Regions from separate parts of the Blautia liquoris genome, predicted to be linked through region 2. Evidence: riboswitches for the same ligand, from Rfam matches in the RefSeq annotation. Region 2 holds a riboswitch; each other region holds the start of a gene.
What was found. Region 2 has a riboswitch for cobalamin ahead of INP51_RS15460 (ABC transporter substrate-binding protein). Riboswitches for the same ligand answer to the same signal wherever they lie in the genome.
Positions count from the first base shown of each region.

Region 1: another riboswitch for cobalamin. It lies ahead of INP51_RS03235 (energy-coupling factor ABC transporter permease); the one in region 2 lies ahead of INP51_RS15460 (ABC transporter substrate-binding protein).
Region 3: another riboswitch for cobalamin. It lies ahead of INP51_RS08470 (hypothetical protein); the one in region 2 lies ahead of INP51_RS15460 (ABC transporter substrate-binding protein).

Region 1 covers NZ_CP063304.1:705,256-708,539, forward strand. The annotation lists gene cbiQ (cobalt ECF transporter T component CbiQ) at 1-514, opposite strand, end outside; gene INP51_RS03230 (energy-coupling factor ABC transporter substrate-binding protein) at 537-860, opposite strand; gene INP51_RS03235 (energy-coupling factor ABC transporter permease) at 865-1,611, opposite strand; cobalamin riboswitch at 1,768-1,973, opposite strand; gene hemA (glutamyl-tRNA reductase) at 2,153-3,284, shown strand, end outside.
Region 2 covers NZ_CP063304.1:3,390,174-3,393,457, forward strand. The annotation lists gene INP51_RS15455 (heavy metal translocating P-type ATPase) at 1-981, shown strand, start outside; cobalamin riboswitch at 1,008-1,208, shown strand; gene INP51_RS15460 (ABC transporter substrate-binding protein) at 1,363-2,346, shown strand; gene INP51_RS15465 (FecCD family ABC transporter permease) at 2,349-3,284, shown strand, end outside.
Region 3 covers NZ_CP063304.1:1,843,944-1,847,227, forward strand. The annotation lists gene INP51_RS08465 (coiled-coil domain-containing protein) at 1-998, opposite strand, end outside; gene INP51_RS08470 (hypothetical protein) at 1,099-1,704, opposite strand; cobalamin riboswitch at 1,851-2,036, opposite strand; gene INP51_RS08475 (leucine-rich repeat domain-containing protein) at 2,119-2,958, opposite strand; cobalamin riboswitch at 3,212-3,284, opposite strand, start outside.

The sequences.
Region 1 (3,284 bases), 830 kb from region 2:
TAATCGCAGAGGCAACATCCGTCAGCACGAAGATGAAACGGTAGATCAGCAACATCAATTCAATAAACAATGCGGGGAGTTTCAGCTTTCGAAGCTGGGTCAGAATATCGGTCATCGGTGTATTCAAAGACAGAAAATAGAGGCAGGACACACTGGCAAGAGCTGTCAGTATCAGAGAAATTCCCTGGTGAAGTCCTGCATGGCTTCCGGTGATGAAGTAACTTCCGATGGGTATGGCATAAGCATCCAGTGGGGTCCTGCTGATATTTACAAGGATTGCGATGGTAGACAGGAGAAGAAAGGCCAGAGGAATTCCCATAAGCCTGAGAAACCGGCGCATAAGAACTCCTCCGCGGCAGACACAAAGCCAGGTGTTGACACCGATCACAATGCAGGAGATTAGTGCGGAACGGCTGATGATGCATAAAATAAGTGTGGTGATGCTGTATGCAAGTTTTACCCCCGCGTTGACATATCGAAGTTTTGACTGATAACAAAGTTTATCAATAATCATAGTCTGCCCCTTTCCATGGTAATTACAGATCCTGATCTTCTTTGCCCAGCTTTTTGCGCTCCACAAGACGGCCCATGCAGTATGCGATGATGCCGACACCGATTCCGGTCTGGAGACAGAATAAAAGACTTTCTACTTCACCTGGGAGTTCACCACCGATAATTTTTTCAAGAATCGGCTCAGCCCATGGCTCATAGCTGCTGTCAACTTCTGCCACTACTTCGCTTCCGGCATCATCAGATCCGCCGAACTCGGCGCCTTTTAAAGCAAACAGTGGAACGAATGCGATCAGTATGGCCACAATCAGCAGAATCACTACAAGTTTGGTATTTTTTTTCTCTTTCATCAGATTAAGCCTCCTTCATAAAACCGATGGATTTCAGTTCTTTTTTCGCATATGTTTCCAGGCCGATGATGATCAGGACGGTGATGATTCCTTCGAGGATCGCAAGCGGGACCTGGGTAGGTGCGAAAACAGCCAAAAATTTCACAGCGGATGCCGGGACGCCTCCGGCCTCTGACGGATGAGCCAGTGCCAGCTGGAAAGCTGTAATACAGTATGTAAAGAGATCCCCTAAAGTGGCTGCAAGGAAGATGGAGACCAGCTTATTGACTTTGAGTTTCATGCAAAGCTTATAGATTCCATAAGAGAGGAACGGTCCTGCGATTGCCATGGAGAACGTGTTGGCACCGAGTGTTGTAAGGCCTCCGTGTGCCAGAAGAATTGCCTGGAACACAAGTACGATGATTCCCAGTATGCTGACAGCGGCAGGTCCGAAAAGAATCGCTCCGAGGCCCGTTCCGGTCATGTGAGAGCAGCTTCCGGTTACAGACGGAATCTTCAGTGATGATATCACGAAGATGAAAGCTCCGGCCATTGCCAGAATTGTAAGGGCACGCCGATTGGTATTCAGCGTATTTTTGATGGAAAAAAATCCTGCAACAAAGAAAGGAATACAGATAACCCCCCATACAATACAATAGACCGGGGGAAGGTATCCTTCCATAATGTGCATCGCATTCGCAGCCGGTATGATACCAAAGCTGATCGCCAGTGCGGCAGCAAGCGCCACAAGTTTCTTTTGTTTCTTGTTCATAATTACTCCTTTCATTTTTACGTATACCCCCCTATTATCTTTTTGTGCATGAAAAAAACGCCTCATCATGCTTCCGTTTTTATATTATGAAGGGCGTACAGACGGCCGGGTATACAAAAAAGCCGCCTTACGAGATGCCATCACTCGTGACACCGCGTAAATCTCATACAAAAGGCAGGTCTTCTGGCTTAAGTCATATCATCTGTCTCCTTCCCGGTTACCCAGTGGATCTATTGACAGGATACTTTGCGCATGAGCGCAAAGGACTATCACAGCGGCGTGACCGCGGGGGAATCATACCCCTACTTCCCTATTATCCTATGAAAATGAAAAACACAGGCTCCTTTTGCATTCAATTGTAACAAAATTATAAAGCTTATATGAGTAAAAGTCAATGTGAAATATACAAGAGCTCAAAGTTGTGAGCTCCATGTTTGCATGAAAATGCATAAGTAAATTTCGCAAAAGAGAGAAAAGAGAGTTTAGAATTTAAACAAAGTGTGTTATGATAAGTGCTGTAAATACGATGGAGGAATTGAAGATGAGTGTACAAATGGTCGGCATTGATTATCATCGCGCCGATGTGGATATACGAGCTGCTTTTTCATTTACGAAAAAAAATGCCGGTGAGGCCATGAAATATCTGACAGAAAAGTCCGTAGTATCCGGATGCGTGATTATATCTACCTGCAACCGCATGGAGTTGTGGGTTAATACAGCACAAGACGAGTGCATCTCTCTGGCAGATGAATTGTGTGAATTAAAGGGAGTATCAAGAAAAGAGTATGACTGCTATTTTGAACAGCGCAGTGGGGATAACGCAATAAGACACCTCTTTCGTCTGGCCTGTGGCTTGGATTCCATGATCCTTGCAGAAGATCAGATTGTGTCACAGGTGAAAGACGCTCTATCTATTGCGAGAGAAAATTACTGCACAGATAATGTACTCGAGGTGCTTTTCAGGAAAGCAGTGACTGCTGCCAAAAAGGTGAAAAGCAGAGTGACTTTTACCCATGGAAATGCAACAGCAGTAAGTCGTGCGGTGGATATGTTGAAATCTCAGGGATACCATTTTAAGAACAAGCGCTGCATGGTTATCGGAAATGGCGAGATGGGCAGAATTTCGGCCTCGACATTAAGAGAGGAAGGTGCCGCCGTCACGGTTACTGTGCGTCAGTACAGAAGCGGAGTGGTACAGATTCCTGCCGGCTGCAATAGAATTAATTACGGCGAGAGGATGGAACTTTTGCCCCGATGCGATCTGGTGGTGAGCGCTACAGCGAGCCCGAATTACACAATACGAAGGGAACTATTTGATCAGAATGGGAAGATGGATCATCCGATTTATGTCATTGATCTTGCGGTTCCGCGGGACGTTGAGCCAGAAGTGGGAGAGATTGAGAATATTACATTATATGACATCGATGATTTCAAGATTACTGCACAGGATGCAAACCGTGAGGCAATCATTCGGGCAGAGAAGATTCTGGATGAGGAGATGGAAGATTTCTTTAACTGGTATAACTGCAGAGATCTGATTCCAAGAATACAGAAACTGCAGGAAGAGGCAGTCAAAGACCTGAACCTTCGGATCAGCAAAAAAATGCATAAATCATCCCTTGAGGAGATAGAACAACAGCTTCTGCTGGAGCAGATTGATGTCTCTGCAGGAA
Region 2 (3,284 bases):
GGGATCGGTGCCGGCTCCAAAAAAGGCATCTTATTCAAAGGGGGAGTGTCCCTCGAGGCGATGAATAATATAAAAACCGTTGTGATGGATAAGACAGGAACGATTACCAAGGGAAATTTCATCCTCCAGCAGACAGTGCCTGAAAAGGGTATTACCTCGGAAGAACTTCTCACTTTATGTGCATCTGCGGAATCAACATCCACGCATCCAATTGCTCATAGTATCGTATCTGCAGCAAAAGAAAAAGGTCTTGAGATTACAGAACCAAAATCTGTGGAGGAACTCGCCGGACACGGGGTCCTTGCTGTTCTTGCACAGGGAAAAGTTATCTGCGGAAATAAGAAGCTTATGGATCAGTTTCATATTAAAACTCCGTTCAACGCCCCATCCTATGGAACTGAGGTATTTGTCGCCCTGGACGGCATATATATTGGAAGACTTATGATCTCAGATACTATCAAGGACGACGCCAGATCCGCGGTTTCCGCACTGCAAAATCTCGGAATTAAAACTGCTATGCTCACCGGAGATGAGACAGACAGTGCCAATGCCGTTGCGGGGGAAACAGGTATTGAACAAGTATATGCAAGGCTGCTTCCCCAGGATAAAGTTACAAAGCTCGCCCAGATTCGCGATGAAAACGGTGCCGTTATGTTTATCGGAGACGGGATCAACGATGCACCCGTTCTCGCAGGCGCCGATGTCGGTGCTGCTATGGGCAGCGGTGCAGATGCTGCGATTGAAGCTGCAGATGTCGTATTCATGACCTCAAGCATGGAAGCAATTCCTGAATCTCTTCATATTGCCCGGGTTTCCAACCGCATCTCCAAACAGAATGTGGTGTTTGCCCTGGCTGTGAAAATTCTGGTTATGGCCCTCGGACTTTTTGGATTCGCAAATATGTGGATGGCAGTCTTTGCGGATACCGGCGTGACGATCCTCTGTGTTCTGAACTCCATAAGGATCTTGTATAAAAAATAATGCCTAAAACCGCTCAGCTATGATTGACATTCGGATAAAAATATGGTGTAATACAAGTTATAGTTATTGGATTTGGGGAATCGGGTGAGAATCCTGAACAGTCCTGCTGCCGTATGGATGGAGCATATCTCAGATTTTAACGGCCACTGGGGGATTATATCTCTTGGGAAGGCGAGTATATGTGTTGATATCTAAGTCGAAAGACCTGCCAATAGCCTGTTTTCATTAAATTTCACAGGTCATGGAGTTTATGATAATTCAACAGCATACACCATAATTGTTATCTTGTAATTTGATTGAATATTGAAACTCCGGCTTTTGCTGGAGTTTTTTATATTGCTTTATACCACCGATTTTATCATTAACAGGAGGAAACAACAAATGAAAAACAAATTCAGAAAATACCTGCTTGTCTTTTTATCTTCAGTCATGGTATTAACAACTTCTGCCTGCGCAGGCAACGAGGCTGCATCAAGATCCAATCGTAGCTCTTCAACTTCACAGACCAGTCAGTCTGCTTCCACTGCAAAAGAAGAAAAGACTATCAAAGACCGTGAGGGAAATGACTTTGTATTACCAGAACATTCCGACAAAATCATCTCGATGGCACCTGCAATCACACAGACAATCGTCGATTTGGGTTTAGCGGACAAGCTTGTCGCTGTCGACAAGTACTCTCTTCCCATTGACGGGGTAGATCAGAGCCTGCCGGCTTACGATATTATGGCCCCAGATGTGGAAAGTATCTCATCTTTAAAACCAGATATCATTTTTACTACCGGAATGAGTAAATCAGGCGGCGAAGATCCCTTTAAGCCCATTACAGATTTAGGTCTTTTGATGACATCAATCCCTTCCGCTTCCAGTCTGGATGATATAAAAAAAGATATTCTTTTTATTGGACAAGTTACAAAAACGGAAAAAAGCGCAAAAAAACTTGTAGCAGATATGGAATCAAAAATTAATGACCTTCAAAATAAAGTAGATAAAGATGCACCGGCTAAAACAGTTTATTTTGAAATCGGTGAATCCCCAAACCTGGTGAGTATAGGAAACGGAACTTATCTGAATGAAATCATAGAAATGCTGGGAGCCAAAAATATCTTTTCAGATCAGGACGGCTGGGTTTCTGTCTCTGAGGAATCTGTACTGGATAAAAATCCGGATATCATTTTTACCAATATCGATTATATGGATGATCCTGTGTCGGACATTTTCAATCGCAATGGCTGGGACGCTATTAATGCGGTGAAAAACAAACAGGTATTTCTCATAGATCCTAATGCAAGCTCACAGCCAAACGCACATGTTGTAACTGCCATAGAACAGATGGCAAAAGTACTTTATCCTGATTCTTTTAAATAACCATGAAGAATATTAAAAAATTTATCATCCTGATTCTTTTATGCATCTTATCCTTAATTGCTGCTGTAGGAATCGGAAGCGTTTCTATAGCTCCACAGGACACCTTAAAAGTAATTGTCGGTCAGTTATTCCATATAAAGTTCCAGGCTCCTGTGGAAGACACCATAATCTCCATCTTGCTGAAAACTCGGATCCCACGTGCATTACTTGCATTTGTCTCTGGTGGAGGGCTTGCTGTAAGTGGTGTCATGATGCAGTCTGTGCTGCAAAACCCCCTGGCGTCTTCATTTACCTTGGGAGTTTCTTCCGGGGCTGCGCTTGGAGCAAGTTTTGTGATTGTCTTAAACCTCTCATTTCTTGGGTTTCTGACACTGCCTGTATTCGGGCTGACAGCAGGTATCATCACCGTCTTCCTTTCTCTCGCTGTCGCAGTAAAGGTTGACAGGGGACTACACAATAACTCTATTATCCTGACTGGAATGGCTTTTTCCATGTTTGCCAATGCCATGATCACAATTCTGATGTCCGTTTCACAAGAAAACATGCAGCGTCTGGTCTTCTGGCAGATGGGGAGCTTCTCCATGAGAACGCCACGTGATTTCTGGATGATTCTGCCTTTTGTACTGACAGGTACTCTTATTGCTATGAACTGTTCCAGACAGATGGATATCATGACCTTAGGAGATGAGCAGGCTCAGACATCTGGTGTTGACGTGCAGAAGATGAAATGGCTTCTGCTGTCTCTGGGAGCTATTCTCACAGGCGCAATTGTCTCCGTTGCGGGTGTCATAGGCTTTGTTGATCTCTTCACACCACATGTGGCCCGAAGAATATTTGGCGCTTCTCATAAATATGTCATCCCTGCTTCCGCATTACTGGGGGGACTGTTTATGGTAACTTGTGATCTTTTAGCACGTACGGTTGTCGCACCTTTGGAG
Region 3 (3,284 bases), 1.5 Mb from region 2:
TCCCTAATTGTCATGGTTTCTTTTGCCTGATGCCCTATAAAAATTATATTATACCCCTGTTGCAGCACAATTTCTCCAGAACTCCCATCTCCAGAGAAATCCTTCAGCTCGCCACCATTTACACTATAACAATAGTTGTTTTGATAATAAAAATAATCCGGCTTCTCAGTCCTGGGCTTTTCATAATACGCATCGCTTGTACTGAGGTTTTCCCTTGAAAGCTTCAGTCTGACAGACGGAATTTTGTCCGGAATAATGGCTTTCTCAGGCCATCCACAGAATCCCCATGTAACAGACGTGTTATACCAGTCTGTTATGCCTTTAGCATACTGATATGTTTCATCCAATTCTTTGTAATCTTTATCCAATAGCCTAATTTCATCTGGCATATTTGCATAGGGTACACTGGATTTGGTTTTAGCTCTAAGACTCAGAATCACATAATAATCTTTGATCTGTTCGCCATCCGTAACCGTCAACCGATAGCAACCGCTTCCAAGGGGAAGGTACATCATAGCTTTGCCATCTCCTGCCGGCGGAATCATTTCCAGTGTATGGAACGGACGTTTTCCTTCCACATCCTCTGGTTCAATTCTTTTTCCGACCATCGCTCCATTTTCTATCGGCCTGTATCCATAGTCATACTCAACCGCCGTATTTCTCCCCCTCTCATTAGCTGGATCAGCAATATCTGTAACCGTTAATTCAGCGCTGGAAGAACTTAACACACCGGTGAATCTTACACCGTTAGTACCCTGATTCGGCATACATATATAAAAAAGATTATCCGCAATCTGCTCCGCCGAATACATATTCAGATTCTGATCGAATACATTTGACCAACTCCCCATACCAACGGATAATTCTTCAATATCTGTTGAAGTGCCCTTTACTCCGGCCTGCTCCGGGGCAGCACTCACCGTCTGAGCCGGGACAAGGGAAGACGCAATTAAAATAAGTGCGCATAAATACGCCACAATTTGTCTGATTTTTTTCATATCTCTTCTCCTTTAAAATCGGAGAGACGATTAAACGCCTCTCCGATGTGTTTCTTATAAAATATTAAACTTTAGCAATGCAGTGATTCTCAGGTAGTGTTTATGAGTTGGGATATGTATAAGAAACTTGCTTATATTCAAATACAACCTCACTCACCGTACTCAAGTCAATATTGCTTGCATATAATGAGCTCTCATTACCATCAACATCTAAAATCCAGGTATCACCTGTATAAGTCGTCGTGCCATCACCATTGTCCACAAAGCTTTCGTTAGCTGTTGTAACCCAATCAAAGTACAAGAAGTATATTCCGGGATTCCCAACATATGGATGTAAATCCCAGTCATAGCTTATAGCATACGATGTGGATGAACCACCGGGAGTATAGGTTGCGAGAGTCAAAGCATTCAAACTATTTTCCATTGCGTATGCCTTAATCAAGGCATCTGCCACTGTCGGAACCTTGACCCCCTCTGTGTCATAATCCGTGTATGGTGTTGTGGTGTAATAGTGTCCGTCAGTTCCTACTTCAGCCTGAATAGCGCTGATTGATACCGTTTGTTCAGCTACTGTACTACCTTTGTTTATAATGGTTACATCCACCGTACCACTGGGTGCCGCGAACACACTCATGCTCATGGAGAATACCATCACCATTGCCAGAACAACTCCAACCATCCTCTTAACTAAATTCTTTAACCTCATTGTTACTCCTTTCTCCGCTTTTCCAAGCGGGTTAAGTATTACTAACGTAAAAGTTCCTATCATACTGGGACGGCGCCTGTCCCACTATAATCGATAATACTTATCGGAGTGTACAAAAAATACACCTCCATTCTGCCTATGGACGTAGCATCTGGGAATTTTGTGTTCGTATTCTGACTTGGGTTCCTCCTACTCAAAAGCACCTTCCCGGATATCCTCCAGTGGCATCTTGCTTTCTTTCGTCCCCCATACAGCAGGGATAACTGTTCCGGATTCTCACCGGATTCCTTTAAACAGAGCGTATGCTCTGACCACAAAAATTTCTCAATATTCAGTTTTCTTTTATAACTATAGTATAATCTTATATATCTGGTTTGTCAATATTTAACATATTATTTCTTTCCCTCCTCTCTTCTATAGGTATTCTACCTGAAATCCGGATTTCCGGCAATAACCGTCTACTTTTCCACCCTTCCTGCAACGGATTCTGGCTGCCTTATTGATGACCCAAGGTCCAATTTCTACCGGATCTCCTGGAATCTCCAGAACTTTCAGCCGGTTACAACCGTGGAACGCCCACTTTTCAATCACTTTTACATGGTCAGGAATCTGCACGTATTCCAGCTGGTTGCATTTTAAGAATGCGCTGTCCCCAATCCTTACCAACCCCTCCGGCAGTATCAGCTCTTTTAATGCCGTCTGATAGAACGCTTCCATGCCAATCTCTTTCAGACCGGTCGGAAACTTCATCTCCTCTAGTGCCGTACATTTGTAAAATGCCCGCCGTTCGATTCTTGTAATCCCATCTGGAAGGACTATGGAATTCAGATGGGAACAGCCTGCGAAGGTCTCCGTCTTAATCTCCTGATAGAGACTTCCCCGCTCAAATTGAACCTGCTCCAGACGCCGGCACTGTGCAAATGCCCGTTTGCCTATGAAATTGGCTGTTCCGGGAATGTGCACCTGGCTAAGTCTGGTACAGTTGGAAAACGCTTCCTTCCTGACGAACACGATTCCCTGCATCTCCACATTCCGAAGTGCCGTGTTTTCAAAGCTTTGGGCACCCACCTCTTTCACATGTTCGGGCAAAATGACCCGCCGTAATTTGTTGTTATTTTGAAAAGCTCCCTCACCAATCGCACGACAATTCGGATCTGCCGTCCATTCTTTTTGTTTTTCGATTGCTTTTCCCTGTGCTTTTGTAAACGTATACCCGGATTCCGCCTTCCTCCAAACGGAAACCCTTTCACCCAATATATCACCTCCCACAGTAACACAAGTATATGTACACCCCAGAGGGGCTTTATTATATGGAAAACCAGATTTCCAATATAATAAAAAGATGCAGCATCACACTGCACCTCAGCTTTCAATCACAAGAAAATAGAGCTATCTTAACGATTACCTTCGCTGCCGCAGTATGCGCATGATAAATAGGAAATTTCTCTTTATAAAAAGGGTACAAAAAGAACGACAATTTCCCACTCCATTTATCATTGCGTGTAATAATTGGCAACAGCTTTAAGCAGGTCTCCTGGCTTACGCAATCCCATCTCTCCCCTTCTCATACAATTTTAAAA